DNA from 3 places in the Streptomyces sp. NPDC030245 genome. Region 3 is predicted to be linked to each of the others. Evidence: predicted binding sites of a transcription regulator. Region 3 holds the regulator's gene; each other region holds the start of a gene.
What was found. The regulator HrcA, encoded in region 3, represses chaperone genes, less so after heat shock. The targets are predictions, from matches to a motif close to TTNGCACTCNGNNNNNCNGAGTGCNAA.
Positions count from the first base shown of each region.

Region 1 (5,131 bases), on a different contig from region 3:
TGCCCCGCCGCCGCGCCGAGCGGCCGGTCGTACATCGCCTTCACGAAGGCCACGTCGGGGTCGGTGAGCAGCGGGCCCACGATCCCCGAGACGAAGTCCGCGGAGAACTCCCGCAGGTCCGCGTCGACGAACGCGACGATGTCGCCGCTCGTCACGAGCAGCGAGCGCCACAGCACCTCGCCCTTGCCCGGCACCGCCGGGATGCGCGGCAGGATCTCGTCCCTGCGGACGACCTTGGCGCCCGCCGCCGCGGCGACCTCGGCCGTGCGGTCCGTGGAGCCGGAGTCGATCACCACGAGCTCGTCGACCAGCGGGACCCTCTCCATCAGCTCCCGGCGTATCTCGGCGACGATCTCACCGACCGTCCCCTCCTCGTCGAGCGCGGGCAGCACGACGCTCACCGAGGCGCCGCAGGCTCGCTTGGCGTCGGCGAGCCGGTCCTGCGGCCGGTCGGCGACCGACCAGGAACGCCTGCTCAGCCAGTGCTCGACCTCTTCCAGCACGGTCGCGGTCCTCCCATGGGTGATCGATGACCACAGGTGATCGACAAGTGATCGATGTGATCCATCTCGCTGTTCGGACGACTATCTCAAGGGTCCGGGGCTTCGGTTACAGTCTTGAACAACGCCGGTGACCATCGCATGTCGGGGTCGCCGCCGCGTTGAGATCGACAACTGAAACCCATAATCGAAAACCGCTCATCCAGAGGGGCAGAGGGAAACGGCCCGTTGAAGCCCCGGCAACCCTCCCGCCGACCGCGAGGTCACGGTGGGGAAGGTGCCAATTCCGTCTCGCGGCGAGATGCGTCGCGAGGAAGATGAGGAGAAAGGGCCTCGCCTCCATGGCTGTGCAGACTGTCGCCACCGAAAGCACCTCCGGGAACGCTTCGGGAAGCACCACCCCTTCCGTCGACCTCGGGCCCGCCTCCGGCCTCTCCTGCCGTGAGTGCGGCACCACCTTCCCGCTCGGCCCGATCTTCGCCTGCGCCGAGTGTTTCGGCCCCCTCGAAGTCGCGTACGACCTGCCCCTCGGCGACCCGGAAGCCCTCCGCAAGCAGATCGAGGCCGGCCCCGCCAACATCTGGCGCTACGCCCCGCTGCTCCCCGTCCCCGCCGACGTGGCCGACAAGCCGAACCTCAACCCCGGCTGGACCCAGCTCGTCAAGGCCGACAACCTCGCCCGTGAACTCGGCGCCCAGCAGGGCAAGTTGTTCGTCAAGGACGACTCGGGCAACCCCACGCACTCCTTCAAGGACCGCGTCGTCGCGCAGGCCCTCGAGGCGGCGCGCGCCTTCGGGTTCACCACGCTCTCCTGCTCCTCCACCGGCAACCTCGCGGGCGCCGTCGGCGCCGCCGCCGCCCGCGCGGGCTTCCGCTCCTGCGTCTTCATCCCGCACGACCTGGAGCAGGGCAAGGTCGTCATGGCCGCGGTCTACGGCGGTGAACTCGTCGGCATCGAGGGCAACTACGACGACGTGAACCGCTTCTGCTCCGAGCTCATCGGCGACCCGCTGGGCGAGGGCTGGGGCTTCGTCAACGTCAACCTGCGGCCGTACTACGGCGAGGGCTCCAAGACCCTCGCGTACGAGATCTGCGAGCAGCTCGGCTGGGAGCTGCCCGACCAGCTCGTCATCCCGATCGCCTCCGGCTCGCAGCTCACGAAGATCGACAAGGGGCTGAAGGAGCTCATCGCCCTCGGTCTGGTGGCCGACAAGCCGTACAAGATCTTCGGTGCGCAGGCCGAGGGGTGCTCGCCCGTGTCGGCCGCCTTCAAGGCCGGGCACGACGTGGTCCGGCCCCAGAAGCCGAACACCATCGCCAAGTCGCTGGCCATCGGCAACCCCGCCGACGGGCCGTACGTCCTCGACATCGCGCGCCGCACGGGCGGGGCGGTGGAGGACGTGAACGACGAGCAGGTCGTCGAGGCGATCAAGCTTCTCGCCCGCACGGAAGGGATCTTCGCGGAGACCGCGGGGGGTGTGACGGTGGGCGTCACGAAGAAGCTCTTCGAGGCGGGGCTCCTCGACCCGGCGCTCACCACGGTCGTGCTCAACACCGGGGACGGCCTCAAGACGCTGGACGCTGTCGCTGAGACGTCGCAGGCCACGGCGACCATCAAGCCGAGCCTTGAGGCGTTTCGCTCCGCGGGTCTTGCCGGCCAGGCGCCGTAGGGCCCGAGCCCTTCGTCCCGACTGCGGGTCCGCTGTGGCTGGTCGCGCCCACGCGGCGGAGCCGCATATCGAAACAGCCCCGCGCCCCTGGAGGGGCGGCCCCTGAAAGGGGCGCCCCCCGTGATCTATCGAGGTGAATCCCATGAGTGTCAACGTCCGTATCCCCACCATCCTGCGCACCTACACCGGTGGCAAGGCCGAGGTCGCCGCCGAGGGGGCGAATCTGGGGGAGGTCATCGCCGATCTGGAGAAGAACCACGCCGGGATCGCCGCCCGCGTCCTGGACGACCAGGGCAAGCTGCGCCGCTTCGTCAACGTGTACGTGAACGACGACGACGTCCGTTTCGAGCAGGGCCTGGAGACGGCCACGCCGGACGGCGCGGGCGTCTCGATCATTCCCGCCGTGGCTGGTGGCTGACATTTTCGCAAGTACCCTGCGTTAACTGAATTGCCCCCTCCGCGAGAGAAACGGAGGGGGCAATTCTGCTTGGTTGAGCGCGGTACAGTTGAGGTGCGTGCTTCGCCGTCAGTGCCGAGTGCATATACGAAGTCGGTCCGGAGCCGACAAGAAGTAGCCAAAGCGCACTGCCCATTCAAGCCTTATGCGCCTTTTGTCCGGCCCGACTTGCCCTGGATTCCGGTGAATTCTCCGCATATTACCGATCGGGCGCGCCCAGAATTCTCGTCCGATTGACCTGTTGCAGACGGCAGTTGGACAGATACATTCAGCGGCGGTCGACGCGTTCCGGCGCACACCCCCAATCAGTGGGGGGTGAGGTCTGACCCGGGTCCGCGAAGTGCGGTCCTGTGCAAGGGCCAGTAATAGGGGAGTTAGGCATGGCTCAGGGCACCGTCAAGTGGTTCAACGCGGAGAAGGGGTACGGCTTCATCGCGGTCGACGGTGGTGCGGATGTTTTCGTCCACTACAGCGCGATCCAGATGGACGGCTACCGCACCCTTGAAGAAGGTCAGCGAGTCGAGTTCGAGATCTCGCAGGGCCAGAAGGGTCCGCAGGCGGACATGGTCAAGCTCGCCGTCTAGCTCGGCGCGACCGACCACCGAAGCACGCACCGCGAGGGGCTCGTATCCCACCAGGGGTACGGGCCCCTCGTGTGTGCCCACGCTCCCGTGCTCCCGCGCGCCGGGCGGATCTGGCGGGAGCACCTTGCACTCGTGGGGGTCGAGTGCTAATCATTGGGCTTAGCACTCTCCCAGTGAGAGTGACAGAACTTGGATCGGGTCGGTGAGGTCCGCGGGCCGCGTGGGGCAAGGAACCACACGGCACGCAGTCCGTCCGTCGCGGGCACCAGCACGGTCCGTTTTTGCTTGCCACCCCGTCCGGGAGGACCACTTCACATGGCCAAGATCATCGCGTTCGACGAGGAGGCACGGCGCGGCCTCGAGCGCGGCATGAACCAGCTCGCCGACGCCGTCAAGGTGACCCTGGGCCCCAAGGGTCGCAACGTCGTCCTCGAGAAGAAGTGGGGCGCCCCCACGATCACCAACGACGGTGTCTCCATCGCCAAGGAGATCGAGCTCGAGGACCCGTACGAGAAGATCGGTGCCGAGCTGGTCAAGGAGGTCGCGAAGAAGACGGACGACGTCGCCGGTGACGGCACGACGACCGCGACCGTCCTGGCCCAGGCCCTGGTGCGCGAGGGTCTGCGCAACGTGGCCGCCGGTGCCAACCCGATGGCCCTCAAGCGCGGCATCGAGAAGGCCGTCGAGGCCGTCTCCGGCGCCCTGCTCGAGCAGGCGAAGGATGTCGAGACCAAGGAGCAGATCGCTTCGACGGCCTCCATCTCCGCCGCCGACACCCAGATCGGCGAGCTCATCGCCGAGGCGATGGACAAGGTCGGCAAGGAAGGCGTCATCACCGTCGAGGAGTCCCAGACCTTCGGTCTGGAGCTGGAGCTCACCGAGGGTATGCGCTTCGACAAGGGCTACATCTCGGCGTACTTCGCCACCGACATGGAGCGTATGGAGGCGTCGCTCGACGACCCGTACATCCTGATCGTCAACTCCAAGATCTCCAACGTGAAGGACCTCCTTCCGCTCCTGGAGAAGGTCATGCAGTCGGGCAAGCCGCTGCTGATCATCGCCGAGGACGTCGAGGGCGAGGCCCTGTCGACCCTGGTCGTCAACAAGATCCGTGGCACCTTCAAGTCCGTCGCCGTCAAGGCCCCGGGCTTCGGTGACCGCCGCAAGGCCATGCTCGGCGACATCGCCATCCTCACCGGTGGCACCGTCATCTCCGAGGAGGTCGGCCTCAAGCTGGAGAACGCCGGTCTCGACCTGCTCGGCCGCGCCCGCAAGGTCGTCATCACCAAGGACGAGACGACCATCGTCGACGGCGCCGGTGACAGCGACCAGGTTCAGGGCCGCGTCAACCAGATCCGCGCCGAGATCGAGAACAGCGACTCGGACTACGACCGCGAGAAGCTCCAGGAGCGCCTGGCGAAGCTCGCGGGCGGCGTGGCCGTCATCAAGGCCGGTGCCGCGACCGAGGTCGAGCTCAAGGAGCGCAAGCACCGCATCGAGGACGCCGTCCGCAACGCGAAGGCGGCCGTCGAGGAGGGCATCGTCGCCGGTGGTGGCGTGGCCCTGCTCCAGGCCTCCCAGGTCTTCGAGAAGCTGGAGCTCGACGGCGACGAGGCCACCGGTGCCGCCGCCGTGAAGCTGGCCCTCGAGGCCCCGCTGAAGCAGATCGCCGTCAACGCCGGCCTGGAGGGCGGTGTCGTCGTCGAGAAGGTGCGCAACCTGACCGTCGGCCACGGCCTGAACGCCGCGACCGGTGAGTACGTCGACATGATCGCCGAGGGCATCCTCGACCCGGCGAAGGTGACCCGTTCCGCCCTTCAGAACGCCGCCTCCATCGCCGCGCTGTTCCTCACCACCGAGGCCGTCATCGCCGACAAGCCGGAGAAGGCCGCCGCGGGCGCCGCTCCGGGCGGCATGCCG
Region 1 covers NZ_JBVICF010000004.1:161,856-166,986, forward strand. Annotated here, with positions in the region: gene ACZ4Z4_RS12770 (glucosyl-3-phosphoglycerate synthase) at 1-503, opposite strand, end outside; SAM riboswitch class I at 696-824, shown strand; gene thrC (threonine synthase) at 842-2,170, shown strand; gene ACZ4Z4_RS12780 (MoaD/ThiS family protein) at 2,313-2,588, shown strand; gene ACZ4Z4_RS12785 (cold-shock protein) at 3,008-3,211, shown strand; gene groL (chaperonin GroEL) at 3,527-5,131, shown strand, end outside.
Region 1: groL (chaperonin GroEL) is a predicted target of HrcA. The motif match lies at 3,371-3,397, and genes of this name have one in related genera.

Region 2 (5,131 bases), on a different contig from region 3:
AGCCCTTCTCCAGCTCGGCGACCTTGGAGGTGATGACGTAACCCTCCAGGCCGGCGTTCTCGGCGATCCAGCGCAGCGGCTCGACGGCGGCGCGGCGGACGACGGCGACACCGGTGGCCTCGTCGCCCTCCTTGCCGAGGGAGTCGCCGAGCACCTTGGCGGCGTGCACCAGGGCGGAGCCACCACCGGAGACGATGCCCTCCTCGACCGCGGCGCGGGTCGCGGAGATGGCGTCCTCCAGACGGTGCTTCTTCTCCTTCAGCTCCACCTCGGTGGCGGCGCCGACCTTGATGACGCACACGCCGCCGGCCAGCTTCGCGAGGCGCTCCTGGAGCTTCTCGCGGTCCCAGTCGGAGTCCGTGGCCTCGATCTCGGCCTTGATCTGGGAGACGCGGCCCTCGACGTCGGCCTTGTTGCCGCCGCCGTCGACGATCGTGGTGTCGTCCTTGGTGATGGTGACGCGGCGGGCGGTGCCCAGCACGTCGAGGCCGACCTGGTCGAGCTTGAGGCCGACCTCCTCGGCGATGACGGTGGCACCGGTGAGGGTGGCCATGTCGCCGAGCATCGCCTTGCGGCGGTCGCCGAAGCCGGGGGCCTTCACCGCGACGGCGTTGAAGGTGCCGCGGATCTTGTTCACGACCAGGGTCGACAGGGCCTCGCCCTCGACGTCCTCGGCGATGATCAGGAGCGGCTTCGAGGAGTTGGCCTGGATGACCTTCTCCAGGAGCGGCAGGAGGTCCTGGATCGAGGAGATCTTGCCCTGGTGGATCAGGATGTACGGGTCGTCGAGGACGGCCTCCATACGCTCCTGGTCGGAGACCATGTACGGCGACAGGTAGCCCTTGTCGAAGGCCATGCCCTCGGTGAAGTCGAGCTCCAGGCCGAAGGTGTTGGACTCCTCGACGGTGATGACACCGTCCTTGCCGACCTTGTCCATCGCCTCGGCGATGAGCTCGCCGACCTGCGGGTCCTGGGCCGACAGACCGGCGACGGCCGCGATGTCGGCCTTGTCGTCGATCGGACGGGCGGTGGCGAGGAGCTCCTCGGAGACGGCCGCGACGGCGGCGTCGATGCCCTTCTTCAGGGCGGCCGGGGAGGCGCCGGCGGCGACGTTGCGCAGGCCTTCCTTGACGAGGGCCTGGGCGAGCACGGTGGCGGTGGTGGTGCCGTCACCCGCGATGTCGTTGGTCTTGGTCGCCACCTCCTTCACCAGCTGGGCGCCGAGGTTCTCGTACGGGTCGTCGACCTCCACCTCGCGGGCGATGGTGACGCCGTCGTTGGTGATGGTCGGGGCGCCGAACTTCTTGTCGATGACGACGTTGCGGCCGCGGGGGCCGATCGTCACCTTGACGGTGTCGGCAAGCTTGTTGACGCCGCGCTCAAGGGCGCGACGGGCGTCCTCGTCGAACTTCAGGATCTTCGCCATGGGAGCGATTCAGCCCTCTCGAAAACTCGGTTGTCACGAACTGCGCCCCTCGCCGCCCGGCAATCAGCGGGGTGACCAGGGGCGCAGCTCGGAAAGTAAATCTGCTGGGTGAATTACTTCTCGACGATCGCGAGCACGTCGCGGGCCGAGAGGACGAGGTACTCGTCGCCGTTGTACTTCACCTCGGTGCCGCCGTACTTGCTGTACAGCACGACATCGCCGACCTTCACGTCGAGCGGCAGGCGCTCGCCGTTCTCGAAGCGGCCCGGGCCCACGGCGAGGACAGCACCCTCCTGGGGCTTCTCCTTCGCGGTGTCCGGAATGACCAGGCCGGAGGCCGTGGTCTGCTCGGCGTCGAGCGGCTGGACCACAATGCGGTCCTCAAGCGGCTTGATGGCAACCTTGGAGCTGGCGGTCGTCACGATCCGGTCTCCCCCTTCGGAGATCTCACGGGGTTAAGAGTCTGAGGTGTGGCGACCAGGTGGATCCGTCGTCGCGGGTGCCGGACCTGCCCGTCGCGTGTTGGCACTCTCCAGTGGGGAGTGCCAGAAGCGAGACTAGGACGCGGGTTAGCACTCGGTCAAGCGGAGTGCCAATCGGCTGCGCCGGGCTTCAGCGGATCGGGGTGGGAGGCACCCCTTCGGGGCAACGGGTTGCGGTCGTCCGGGGTTCCCCCTCGGCGATAGGAGGGTGCCTCGTTTCCTCTGGTCCGGCACCGGGGGCTGTGCCCACCCGTTCCGCCCAGCGGAACGCCTGCCCACAGCGGGGCGGTGCATCCGGAGCGTCCGTGGCTCCGGGCCTGGACGGGAGTTTCTGCGCTGCCTTTCTGCCCAGTCTTTCGATCGGGTCCACCGATTCCGCGCAGCCCGTGAGCAGTGCGGGCGCGAGTGCTCCGCACAGGAGGGCCCCGGCGAGGAGGCGGCGGTGTGCTCGCGCCCGCGGGGTCACAGGTAGTCCTCCAGTCTGGCCACCGCGTACCCCTTGTCGGTGACCGTCTTCATGACCCGGCGGACCATGTCGGGCATGGTGCCCTGCCAGTCGTCGCGCCCCCGGAAGTGCGTGAGGATGATGTCGCCGGGGTGCAGGTCCTTGTCCCACTCGCGCCACTCCATGCGGTCGGCGAAGGCCTCCGCCGCCCACAGGGGCACCGCTTTGATCCCGCAGGCCTTGGCGGCGCGCAAGGTGTCCTCGTTGTAGTTGCCGTACGGCGGCCGGAAGAGCTCGGGGCGTTTGCCGTAGCGCTTCTTGATGGTCTTCTGCATGCCGCAGATCTCGCGGCGCTGTGCCGCGTAGGAGAGTCCGGGCATGTAGCGGTGGTTCAGGGTGTGGTTGTTCAGGACGACGCCGCGGGACTGCATCTTCTTGAAGTAGGCGTAGTCCTCCTTGACGAGGTAGTCGCTGAGGAACGCGGTGTACGGGATCCGCAGGTCGCTCATCATCCTCAGCAGCGCCGGGTCCTTCTCGGCGCCGTCGTCGATGGTCAGGAAGACGACCTTCTTCTTGGTGGGGATGGTCGTGAAGACCGGTGGCAGGTTCTCGTGCCCCTCGACCTCGAAGCCCTTGCGGGTGGTGATGCGCGGCTTGGTCCTGGGCGGCGCGGGTGCCGGCAGCGGGGTCTTGGCGAGGCCCCAGCGCTTGGCCGCCGCGGCCCGTGCCATCTGGACCGCTGCGAGTCTCCTGGCGTAGGAGTCGAGGGCGCGGGCGGGCGGGGCGTCGAGCCGCTGCCGGCCGTGGGCGCCTGTCACGCCGTCGGAGCCGTCTCCGGAGACGCAGCCCGAGGCGACCGCCGAGACGGAGAGGACGGCCACCAGGACACGGACTTGATTCTTCCGTCTTCTGGTGGATTCTTCTTTTTGTCTTACTAGTTGCATGGCGCCGGATCCTCCCAGGCCATGGCCCGTGCGAGGGCCCGACACCGCCACCGGCCGCGCACCATCCACCGACTGGCCCACAATGGGGCAGGTGAACGACCCGAACACGCCGAGCGGCCACGGGGCCGACCTCGGCGACCCTCTCGCCGCCTTCGCCGCCCTGCGCACCGACGAGGGCCTGGCCCTGCTCGACGAGGTGCGGGACGTCGAGCCCGCGCAGGAGCTCGCCGCCGCCACCCGGCTGCGCCGCACGCACCCGGCCCTCCTGGTCTCCGCCGCCATCGCGCAGGCCCGGCTGCGCCGCCGGGCCGCGGCGAAGTTCGGCGCCGAGGACGCGGCCCGAATGTTCTTCACGCCGAACGGCGTCGAGCAGTCCACGCGCGCCTCCGTCGCCGCCCACCGCGCCACGAGTTTCCGGGCCCTCGGCGTGCGTTCGCTCGCCGATCTCTGCTGCGGCATCGGCGGCGACGCCATCGCCCTCGCGCGGGCCGGCATCTCCGTGCTCGCCGTCGACCGCGACCCCCTCACCTGCGCGGTCGCCCGCGCCAACGCCGAGGCCCTGGACCTCGCCGGCCTCATCGAGGTCCGGGAGACCGACGTCACCGAGGTGGACACCTCCGCGTACGACGCCGTCTTCGTCGACCCGGCGCGGCGGGGCGGACGCGGCCGGATCTTCGACCCCGAGGCCTACTCCCCGCCCCTCTCCTGGGCGATCGGCGCCGCGCTCAAGGCCCCGCTCGCCGCGCTGAAGATCGCGCCCGGCATCCCGCACGAGGCGGTCCCCGCCGAGGCCGGCGCCGAGTGGATCTCGGACGGCGGCGACGTGAAGGAGGCCGTGCTCTGGTTCGGCACGGACACCCCCGCCTCGCACCGCGCGACGCTCCTGCCCGGCGGCGCCTCCCTGTGGACCCCACTCGCCGCGATGCTGCCGGACCCCGAGGTGCGTCCCGTCGGGCGCTACCTGTACGAGCCGGACGGCGCCGTCATCCGCGCCCACCTGGTCGCCGAGGTCGCCGCGCGGGTCGAGGGCGGGCTCATCGACGAGACCATCGCGTACGTCACCTCCGACGCCCGGCACGACACCCCGTACGCCACCGCGTACGAGATCACCGACCAGCTGCCCTTCAACGTGAAGAAGCTGAAGGCGCTGCTGCGGGAGCGCGGCGTCGGCATCCTCACCGTGAAGAAACGCGGCTCCGCCGTGGAGCCGGAGGAGCTGCGGCGCAAGGTGAAGCCGCAGGGGAAGAACGCGGCGACCGTCTTCCTGACCCGCGTCGCGGGCGCCCCGACCATGCTGATCGGCCACCCGGTCACCACCAGCGCATAGACCTGGCGCCCTAGCAGCCCGCCGCCCGCTCAAGGAGCAGCTCGCGTTCCCGCATGTTCCGTGCCAGCGACGCCGCCCGCTCGAACTCCGCGCGCGCCTCCGCCCGGCGGCCGAGCCGGGCCAGGAGGTCGCCGCGCACGCTGGGCAGCAGGTGGTAGTCGCGCAGCGCGGACTCGGCGGCGAGCGCGTCGACCAGGATCAGACCGGCCTCCGTGCCCTGGGCCATCGCGACCGCGACCGCCCTGTTCAGCTCGACCACCGGGGACGGGGCGCGGGCGGCGAGCAGGCCGTAGAGGACGGCGATCTGCTGCCAGTCGGTGTCCTCGTACGTGTGTGCGTGTGCGTGGCAGGCGGCGATCGCGGCCTGGAGGGCGTACGGGCCGAGGCCCCCGGCGGGCGAGGCCGCCATGCTCTGCGCCCGCGCGAGCGCGGCGAAACCGCGCCGGATCAGCAGCTGGTTCCAGCGGGTGCGGTTCTGGTCCTTGAGGAGCACGGGTTCGCCCGCCG
Region 2 covers NZ_JBVICF010000012.1:266,059-271,189, reverse strand. Annotated here, with positions in the region: gene groL (chaperonin GroEL) at 1-1,426, opposite strand, end outside; gene groES (co-chaperone GroES) at 1,540-1,848, opposite strand; gene ACZ4Z4_RS30185 (polysaccharide deacetylase family protein) at 2,371-3,297, opposite strand; gene ACZ4Z4_RS30180 (class I SAM-dependent methyltransferase) at 3,380-4,624, shown strand; gene ACZ4Z4_RS30175 (RNA polymerase sigma factor) at 4,635-5,131, opposite strand, start outside.
Region 2: groES (co-chaperone GroES) is a predicted target of HrcA. The motif match lies at 1,996-2,022, and genes of this name have one in related genera.

Region 3 (5,131 bases):
CAGTGACGGGCGGTGCGGGTGCGGTGGGCGGCCGTGGGCGGCACAGCGGTGTGGGGTCGCCTCGGGGTGCGGGACAATCGAAGGTATGCCTTCCGCACTGCCCGATGGTGAGCCCATGCCCGAGGACGGGGCGCTGCCCGCGTACGCCCTGGACGGCGCGGCCTCCCGCCCGCTCGGCTTCTACCTGCACGTCCCGTACTGCGCCACGCGCTGCGGCTACTGCGACTTCAACACGTACACCGCCACCGAGCTGCGCGGCTCCGGCGGCGTGCTCGCCTCCCGGGACAACTACGCGGACACCCTCGTCGACGAGGTGCGGCTCGCCCGGAAGGTCCTCGGGGACGACCCGCGGCCCGTGCGGACCGTGTTCGTCGGCGGTGGTACGCCGACGCTGCTCGCCGCCGGGGATCTCGTGCGGATGCTGGGCGCCGTGCGCGAGGAGTTCGGGCTCGCGGACGACGCCGAGATCACCACCGAGGCCAACCCGGAGTCCGTCGACGCGGCGTACCTGGGCGAGCTGCGCGATGGCGGGTTCAACCGGGTCTCCTTCGGCATGCAGAGCGCGAAGCAGCACGTCCTGAAGGTGCTCGACCGTACGCATACGCCCGGCCGGCCCGAGGCGTGCGTCGCCGAGGCGCGGGCGGCCGGGTTCGACCACGTGAACCTGGACCTGATCTACGGCACGCCGGGCGAGACGGACGACGACTGGCGGGCCTCCCTCGACGCGGCGATCGGGGCCGGGCCCGACCACGTGAGCGCGTACGCGCTGATCGTGGAGGAGGGGACGCAGCTGGCCCGGCGGATCCGGCGCGGCGAGGTGCCGATGACCGACGACGACGTCCACGCGGACCGGTACCTCATCGCCGACGAGATCCTGGGCGGTGCGGGCTTCGACTGGTACGAGGTGTCCAACTGGGCGACCTCCGAGGCCGGGCGGTGCCTGCACAACGAGCTGTACTGGCGCGGGGCCGACTGGTGGGGCGCCGGGCCGGGCGCGCACAGCCACGTGGGGGGCGTGCGGTGGTGGAACGTCAAGCACCCCGGGGCGTATGCGGCGGCGCTGGCCGGTGGGGGGTCGCCGGGGGCCGGGCGGGAGGTGCTCTCCGCCGAGGACCGGCGGGTGGAGCGGATCCTGCTGGAGCTGCGGCTGCGGGAGGGGTGTCCGTTGTCGCTGCTGCGGGAGGCGGGCCTCGCGGCGTCCGCGCGGGCGCGCGACGAGGGGCTCCTTGAGCCCGGACCCTACGACGACGGGCGGGCCGTGCTGACGCTCCGGGGGCGGTTGCTGGCCGACGCGGTGGTGCGGGACCTGGTCGACTAGGGACGTCCGGCACGGGCCTAGGCCCTGTCGTCACATTCCCGCCTGCCCGGCGGCGTCTGGCACGCCCTCCCCCAGGCCTGAAAGGCCAGGGGGGACCCCCATGCCGCGTTGCCGAAACGCCCACGTGGCTCCGCCACGAGGACGCTCCGGCGCCTTGCGATCGCACGCACCAGACGCCGCCGGGGCCGCCCTCCGGGCGGACGACGGGAATGTGACGACAGGACCTAGGGCAGGGTGACGAAGTCGATCAGTTCTTCCACCCGGCCCAGGAGCGGGGGCTCCAGGTCCTTGTAGGAGTGGACCGAGCCCAGGATGCGCTGCCATGCCGCGCCCGTGTTCTCCGGCCACCCCAGGGCCCTGCACACCCCCGTCTTCCAGTCCTGCCCGCGCGGCACGCGGGGCCACCCGGGGATGCCGACGGAGGCGGGCTTCACCGCCTCCCAGACGTCGATGTAGGGGTGGCCGACCACCAGGGCGTGCGCGCTGGTGACCTCCGCCGCGATGCGGGACTCCTTGGAGCCGGGGACCAGGTGGTCGACGAGGACGCCGAGGCGGGCGTCGGGGCCGGGGGCGAAGTCCGCGACGATCGCGGGGAGGTCGTCGATGCCTTCCAGGTACTCGACGACGACGCCCTCGATGCGCAGGTCGTCGCCCCAGACGCGTTCGACGAGTTCGGCGTCGTGACGGCCCTCCACGTAGATGCGTCCCGCGCGGGCGACCCTGGCCCGCGCCCCGGGGACGGCCACCGAACCGGAGGCGGTGCGGGAGGGACGTACGGGAGCAGGGGCCTGCGCGGGGCGGACCAGGGTGACCGGGCGGCCCTCCAGGAGGAAGCCGCGGGGCTCCATCGGGAACACGCGGTGCTTGCCGAAGCGGTCCTCCAGCGTCACCGTCGGGCCCTGCGCCGTCTTCTCGCAGCGGATCACCGCCCCGCAGAAACCGGTGCTCAGCTCCTCGACCACGAGGCCGGCGTCCGCCGCCACCTCCGGTACGGGCTTCGGCTTCTTCCAGGGAGGCGTGAGGTCGGCGGAGTACTGGCGCATTCCGGTGACGATAGGAAGAGCGGAGGGTGTTGCGGTCACGACACGCCGAAGCGGGCGGCCAATGTGGCGCGTTGCGCCCGGACAAATGCCGCATTCACCGTCGCGCCGTGCCCGGGGACGTACAGCGCGTCCTCGCCGCCCAGGTCGAGGAGTCGGTCCAGCGCCGCCGGCCAGTGGTTCGGCGCCGCGTCCGGGCCCGCCTGCGGTTCGCCCGACTCCTCGACGAGGTCGCCGCAGAAGACGACCTCCGGTCCGCCGTCGGTGCCGGGGACGAGGACCGCCAGGTCGTGGCCCGAGTGGCCGGGGCCGATGTTGGCGAGCAGCACCTGGAGGCCGCCCAGGTCGAGCGTCCACTCCCCGCACACCAGGTGGTGCGGGCGGATCAGGAGGTCGGCCGCCTCCGCCGCCGCGTCCGCGGCCAGGCCGTGGCGCACCGCGTCCTCGCGGAGCTCCTCGCGGCCCTCGGTGAGGACCGTGTCGATGCCCACCGCCCCGTACACCTCCACGCCCGCGAAGGCGGCACCGCCGAGGACGTGGTCGAAGTGCGGGTGGGTGAGTGCGAGGTGCGTCACTCTGCGGCCACCGCCGAGGATCCGCCGGGCCTGGGTCCGCAGGGCCGCGCCCTCCGCCAGACTCGACCCGGCCTCGACCATGAGGGCCGCGTCGTCCCCGACGACCAGCCCCGCCGTGCAGTCCCAGACGGGCAGGCGCCGCCGCCCCACGCGCGGTGCGAGCCGCTCCCAGCCCGCCGCTTCCCATGCCGGCGTCACGTTCATACGGTGACGCTATCCGCACGCGCGGTGTTCGGCAGCCGCTGTCTTGCCGGGGCCGTACCCGACGGCCGTACACTGGCCCAATTGAAAGGCTGGCACTCGCCCGCGGTGAGTGCCAGGCGGGGCTCACAGAGACAGCTGGAGGTGTGCGCGATGCTCAGTGAACGCAGGCTCGAAGTGCTGCGCGCCATCGTCCATGACTATGTGGGGACGGAGGAGCCCGTCGGTTCGAAGGCGCTCACCGAGCGGCACCGTCTGGGGGTCTCCCCGGCCACCGTCCGCAACGACATGGCGGCGCTGGAGGAGGAAGGGTTCATCGCCCAGCCCCACACCAGCGCGGGGCGCATCCCGACCGACAAGGGCTATCGGCTGTTCGTCGACAAGCTCGCCGGCGTCAAGCCGATGACCGCGCCCGAGCGCCGTGCCATCCAGAACTTCCTCGACGGCGCCGTGGACCTCGACGACGTCGTGGGGCGCACGGTGCGGCTGCTCGCGCAGCTGACCCGGCAGGTCGCCGTCGTGCAGTACCCGTCGCTCACCAGGTCGACGGTGCGGCACGTGGAGCTGCTCTCGCTCGCTCCGGCCCGGCTGATGCTCGTCCTGATCACGGACACGGGCCGGGTCGAGCAGCGCATGATCGACTGCCCGGCGCCGTTCGGCGAGACCGCGCTCGCGGACCTGCGGGCCAGGCTGAACAGCAGGGTCGCGGGGCGGCGGTTCGCGGATGTGCCACAGTTGGTGCAGGACCTGCCCGAGGCCTTCGAGACCGAGGACCGCGGCACGGTCGCGACGGTCCTCTCCACCCTCCTCGAAACGCTCGTGGAGGAGACCGAAGAACGGCTGATGATCGGCGGCACCGCCAATCTCACCCGCTTCGGACATGACTTTCCCCTCACCATCCGGCCCGTTCTCGAAGCCCTCGAGGAGCAGGTCGTGCTCCTCAAGTTGCTTGGTGAGGTGCAGGATTCGGGCATGGCCGTACGGATCGGTCACGAGAACGCCCATGAGGGGCTCAGCTCCACGTCCGTGGTCTCGGTCGGCTACGGTTCGGGAAGCGAGGCAGTCGCCAAACTCGGCGTGGTCGGACCGACCCGCATGGACTATCCGGGAACGATGGGAGCAGTACGCGCAGTGGCACGTTACGTCGGACAGATCCTGGCGGAGTCGTAAGTGGCCACGGACTACTACGCCGTACTCGGCGTGCGCCGCGACGCTTCCCAGGACGAGATCAAGAAGGCCTTCCGGAGGCTGGCGCGTGAGCTTCACCCGGATGTGAATCCGGACCCGAAGACTCAGGAGCGCTTCAAGGAGATCAACGCCGCGTACGAGGTGTTGTCGGACCCGCAGAAGAAGCAGGTCTACGACCTCGGCGGCGACCCCCTGTCCCAGGCGGGCGGCGGCACAGGCGCGGGCGGCTTCGGCGCCGGTGGCTTCGGCAACTTCTCCGACATCATGGACGCGTTCTTCGGGACGGCGTCGCAGCGTGGCCCGCGGTCGCGCACGCGCCGCGGCCAGGACGCCATGATCCGCCTGGAGATCGACCTCGAAGAGGCCGCCTTCGGGACCACCAAGGACATCCAGGTCGACACGGCTGTCGTCTGTACGACGTGCAGTGGTGAGGGTGCCGCGCCCGGTACCTCCGCACAGACCTGTGACATGTGCCGCGGTCGCGGTGAGGTGTCGCAGGTCACGCGGTCCTTCCTCGGCCAGGTCATGACCTCGCGGCCCTGCCCGCAGTGCCAGGGCTTCGGCACCGTCGTGCCGACGCCGTGCCCGGAGTGCGCCGGTGACGGCCGCATCCGGTCGCGCCGGACGCTGACCGTGAAGATCCCGGCCGGTGTCGACAACGGCACGCGGATCCAGCTCGCGGGCGAGGGCGAGGTCGGCCCCGGCGGCGGCCCCGCCGGCGACCTCTACGTCGAGATCCACGAGCTGCCGCACGCCGTCTTCCAGCGGCGCGGCGACGATCTGCACTGCACGGTGACGATCCCGATGAC
Region 3 covers NZ_JBVICF010000001.1:458,428-463,558, reverse strand. Annotated here, with positions in the region: gene ACZ4Z4_RS02070 (SpoIIE family protein phosphatase) at 1-6, shown strand, start outside; gene hemW (radical SAM family heme chaperone HemW) at 86-1,318, shown strand; gene ACZ4Z4_RS02060 (DUF3097 domain-containing protein) at 1,543-2,361, opposite strand; gene ACZ4Z4_RS02055 (MBL fold metallo-hydrolase) at 2,397-3,131, opposite strand; gene hrcA (heat-inducible transcriptional repressor HrcA) at 3,288-4,304, shown strand; gene dnaJ (molecular chaperone DnaJ) at 4,305-5,131, shown strand, end outside.